One region of the Halomonas mongoliensis genome, then DNA from elsewhere that is predicted to be linked to it. Evidence: predicted binding sites of a transcription regulator. Region 1 holds the regulator's gene; the other holds the start of a gene.
What was found. Region 1 encodes FNR, which switches genes on or off when oxygen is low (the NO sensors DNR and NnrR bind a similar motif). Its sites were predicted from a motif close to TTGATNTANATCAA; they were not measured.
Positions count from the first base shown of each region.

Region 1 (2,196 bases):
CCTCGTGAGCGTGACGAGGCCGCCTCCCAGGCCGTGCCCGCCGATCACGAGGCCCCCTCGCCGACCCTCGATGCCCTGGATGCCAGGGGCAAAAGGGAGTTCAACAAGCTCCAGAAGCGCCTGCGCCGCCAGGCCGGCAATGCCATCATCGACTACGGGATGATCCATGAAGGGGATCGGGTCATGGTGTGCCTCTCCGGCGGCAAGGACAGCTATGCCATGCTCTCCATCCTGCGCAGCCTGCAGCGCAATGCACCGGTGAACTTCTCCCTGGTGGCGGTCAACCTCGACCAGAAGCAGCCCGGCTTCCCCGAGCAGGTGCTGCCCGACTACCTCGAGTCGCTCGGCGTCGAGTACCACATCCTGGAGCGCGATACCTACTCGGTGGTCAAGGAGAAGACCCCGGAGGGCAAGACCACCTGTGCGCTCTGTTCGCGGCTGCGCCGCGGCTCCCTCTACGGTTTCGCCGAGGAGATCGGCGCCACCAAGATTGCCCTGGGCCACCACCGGGAGGATATCCTCGAGACGCTGTTCCTCAACCTCTTCTTCGGCGGCAGCCTCAAGGCGATGCCGCCCAAGCTGCTCTCCGATGACGGCAATAACATCGTGATCCGCCCCCTGGCCTACTGCCGTGAGGCGGATATCGCCGAGTATGCGCGGCTGATGGAGTTCCCGATCATTCCCTGCAACCTGTGCGGCTCCCAGCCCAACCTGCAGCGCCAGGTGGTCAAGGAGATGCTGGCCGAGTGGGAGAGGAAACACCCCGGGCGCCTGGAGAGCATGTTCAAGGCGGTCACCAATGTGGCACCGTCCCAGCTGGCCGACCGCGAGCTGTTCGACTTCGTCGGGCTCGAGGAGGCGCAGGCGCGGCGGCAGGCCAGCCGCATCGAACTGCTGAACGAGTAGCCCTGACGCCGGCGCCAGGGCTCGGGAACTCATGACTCGAAAACCAGAACCCCCCATCGGGCACTCGCCCGATGGGGGGTTCTGCGTGAGGGGTTAAGGCCAGGCGGCCCGGGGCTACTTGGCCCCTTCCTCCTCGGCGACCTGGATCAGGGAGTCGAGGTCGAGGATATGCACCTCGCGGCCCGAGACCTCCACCAGGCCCTGGCTCTGGAAGCGGCCCAGGATGCGGCTGACCGTCTCCACGGCCAGGCCCAGGTAGTTGCCGATATCGGCCCGGGACATGGAGAGGCGGAAGCTGTAGGGCGAGTAGCCGCGCCGCCGGAAGCGGTCGGAGAGGCTGGTGAAGAAGCTGGCCAGGCGCTGGTCGGCGGTCTTGCGCGACAGCAGCCGCATCATGCGGCGGTCATCGCGCAGCTCCTTGCTCATGCTGCGGTAGAGCTGGCCGCGCAGCTCCGGCAGCGACTCCGACAGCTGATCCAGGCGGTCGAAGGGGATCTCGCAGACGGTGGTGGTCTCCAGCGCCACCGCGGTGCCCGGGTAGCGCTCCTCGTCGATGCCGTCGAGCCCAACCAGCTCGCTGGGCAGGTAGAAGTTGGTGAGCTGGTCCTCGCCGCTCCCCTCGGTGGTCACCTGCTTGAGGCTGCCGGAGCGCACCGCAAAGACGCTGGTGAAGGGGTTGTCCTGACGGAACAGGGTCTCGCCCTTCTTGAGCGGTGCCCGGCGGCGGATGATGGCGTCGAACTGGTCCATGTCCTGCACCTCGAGGGCCAGAGGCAGGCAGAGCGAACTCAGGCTGCAGGTCTGGCAGCGAGTTTCGTGCAGGACAGAGCGCCGCCGTCCGGTCAGACTGTCAGGCATGGCCGCCTTCTCCTTGATCGTGATCATGGAAGGCATTATGGAGGATAAAGCAGGCGGGGCAAACCACCTCCAAGGAGGTAGCCCCCGGCGGCCGACTCAGGGCGTCGGGTCGGCGCCGGGGTCGAAGGCGGCCAGCAGGCGGGTCAGCCCCCATGCGCCGTCCGGCGTCAGGCGCAGCCGCTCGCCCTGGCGCTCGAGGAGCCCCGCCTCGCAGAAGGGGGCCAGACGCTGCAGATCGTCGGCGAGGAGGACGCCGGCATTGCAGCCATACTCCCTGGAAAGGGCGGTGAGATCCAGCTCCCGGCGGCAGGCCAGCGCCTCCATGGCGGCGGCGCGCAGCCGCTGTTCGGGGCCTGGGCGAAGGCCGCCGGCCACGGGCAGCCGGCTGGCATCCAGGGCGGCCTCGTACTCCTCCAGCTGCCGGGCGTTGCG
Region 1 is NZ_CP199288.1:1,107,434-1,109,629, reverse strand. Features, by position in the region: gene ttcA (tRNA 2-thiocytidine(32) synthetase TtcA) at 1-906, shown strand, start outside; gene fnr (fumarate/nitrate reduction transcriptional regulator Fnr) at 1,021-1,764, opposite strand; gene hemN (oxygen-independent coproporphyrinogen III oxidase) at 1,861-2,196, opposite strand, start outside.

Region 2 (2,196 bases), 550 kb from region 1:
GGACAACCCCTTGGGGTAGCCAGGGGAGGGGGATCATCAGGATAATGGACGGTACACATCACCGAGGTATTTCTCATGAGCGTTCACCAGGAGCTGGCAGTCGCCCTGCGCGAGCTGGAGGCTACCATGCGCGCTACCGGCCAGTGGCGCATGGAGCCCCCCGAGGCGGCTGCCTTTGCCAGCGTTGAGCCCTTCTGTGCCGACACCATGTCACTGTCCCAGTGGCTGCGCTTCGTCTTTATCGTGCGCCTGGAGGCGCTGGTGGAGGCCCGTGCGCCGATGCCGGCGAAGTGCGAGGTGGCCCCGGCGGTGGAGGCCTGGCTGGCCGAGTCCGGGGCGCGCGCCAGCGAGCGGCAGATGATCGCCGAGGCCGTGGCGCGCATCGACCGGCTGGTCACCGAGGGCTGAACAGGGCCCGACATGCTTCCCCACCAGCGCAGGAGGCCCGCCATTGGCGGGCCTCCTGCGTTTCGCGCGGGTGGCGCGAGGATCAGAAGCGGTAGCTGATACCGCCCATGATGACCCAGGGATCGATCTTTACGGTGCCTACCTCAGTGCCGTTGAGGCTGGCGTCGGTTTCGATATCGATATACCAGGCGGCGGCGTTGAGCGCCCAGTTGTCGTCAATCAGGACGTCCACGCCCACCTGGCCGGCGGCGCCCCAGGAGCTGGAGAGGTCGAGGTCGATGCCATCAATATCAAGCTTCTCGCTGGAGAAGCGGGTGTAGTTGATGCCTACGCCGACATAGGGCTGCACCAGGGCCGCGGTGCCGCCCAGGGGGTAGTACTGCACGGTCAGGGTCGGGGGCAGGTGCTTGGTAGAAGCCAGGTTCTGGCCGTCCAGGTTGATGTCATGCTCGAAGGGCAGGGCGGCCAGCAGCTCGACGCCGACGTTATCGTGGAAGCGATAGCCCAGGGTAAAGGCGAAGTTGGTGTCATCCTGGACATCTACCGCCAGGTTGCCAAGAGCCGTATCGAGGTTACCGTTATCACTCTTGGGCGCTACCTTGGCGACGCCCAGGCGGGTAAAGAAGTCGCCCGCGCCGTAGGCCAGGGCCTGGGTGCTGGTGGTAAAGGCGGCGGCGGCCAGGCCGGCGGCGAGCAGGGTGGGGAAGTGCTTGCGCATGGGGCGACTCCTTGACGTTCCGGTTTCAGCAATGCCGTACAGGCCCTTGCTGGCCTGTCGGGGTTAAGGCAATTTTAATCAAGCCGCCTCGGAGCTTTCTTGACGCCGGTCAAGTGGTGCTGCGATGCACAAGGGTGAGAGACACAAAAAGACGCCGCCGGGCTGGGCCCGGCGGCGTCCTTGGTTACCGCAATCATCATGCCATGTGCGGCATCAGAAGCGCAGGGTCACGCCGCCGCCGATGGTCATGGGATCCACCTTGGCGGTGCCGAGGCGCTCGCCGTCTACGGAGATACGCGAGTCCACGTCGGCGTAGTTGGCGAAGCCGTTGAGCATCAGGTTCTCGGTGATGGCGAGATCCACCCCTACCTGGCCTACGGCGCCATAGCTGCGACGGGCATCCACGCCCTCCGGCTCGCCGGAGAAGCGGGTGTAGTTGAGGCCGGCGCCCACATAGGGCTGGACGCGGGAGTCCATGCCGCCCAGGGGGTAGTAGTTGACCAGCAGGTTGACCGGCATCCGGTCGATGGTGTCATCGCCGTTGACGGTGTGTTCGATCTTCTCGGAGCTGTTGAGCTCCACGCCGATGTTGTCGTGGAAGAGGTAGCCGGCGCCGAAGGTGAAGCCGGTCTCGCCGCTGCTGATGCCGTCGGCGACGCCGTTGTCGGAGCGGGTGTCGGACTTGGCGAAGCCGCCGCGCACGAAGGTGTCGCCGGCGCTGTAGGCCAGGGCGGCCTGGCTGGCGAAGGCGCAGCTGGCGGCGATGGCGGCGGCGGTGATCAGTCGAGAGGTACGCATGGTCAGGGATCCTCCTGTTGCTTCACGCGAGAGCCAAGCCGGAGTGCCCGGTGGCCAATGACAGAGTCATTATAGAAAACACTGTTTTCAAATGTCCCGTAGCGAGTCGTCAAGAATTGTGAAAGCCGTTATCACCGGGCGGGTCGCGACGGCACAGACGGCTGCGCCGGGCAGGGCCCGGCGCAGCAGGAACAAAAGAAGCAGAGGGGGGAATCAGAAGCGATAGGTGATGCCGCCGCCGATGGTCATGGGGTCGATCTTGGCCTCGCCGA
Region 2 is NZ_CP199288.1:559,429-561,624, reverse strand. Features, by position in the region: gene ACRYRV_RS02580 (YqcC family protein) at 76-408, shown strand; gene ACRYRV_RS02575 (OmpW/AlkL family protein) at 491-1,126, opposite strand; gene ACRYRV_RS02570 (OmpW/AlkL family protein) at 1,340-1,924, opposite strand; gene ACRYRV_RS02565 (OmpW/AlkL family protein) at 2,138-2,196, opposite strand, start outside.
Region 2: ACRYRV_RS02575 (OmpW/AlkL family protein) is a predicted target of FNR. The motif match lies at 1,226-1,239, and genes of this name have one in related genera.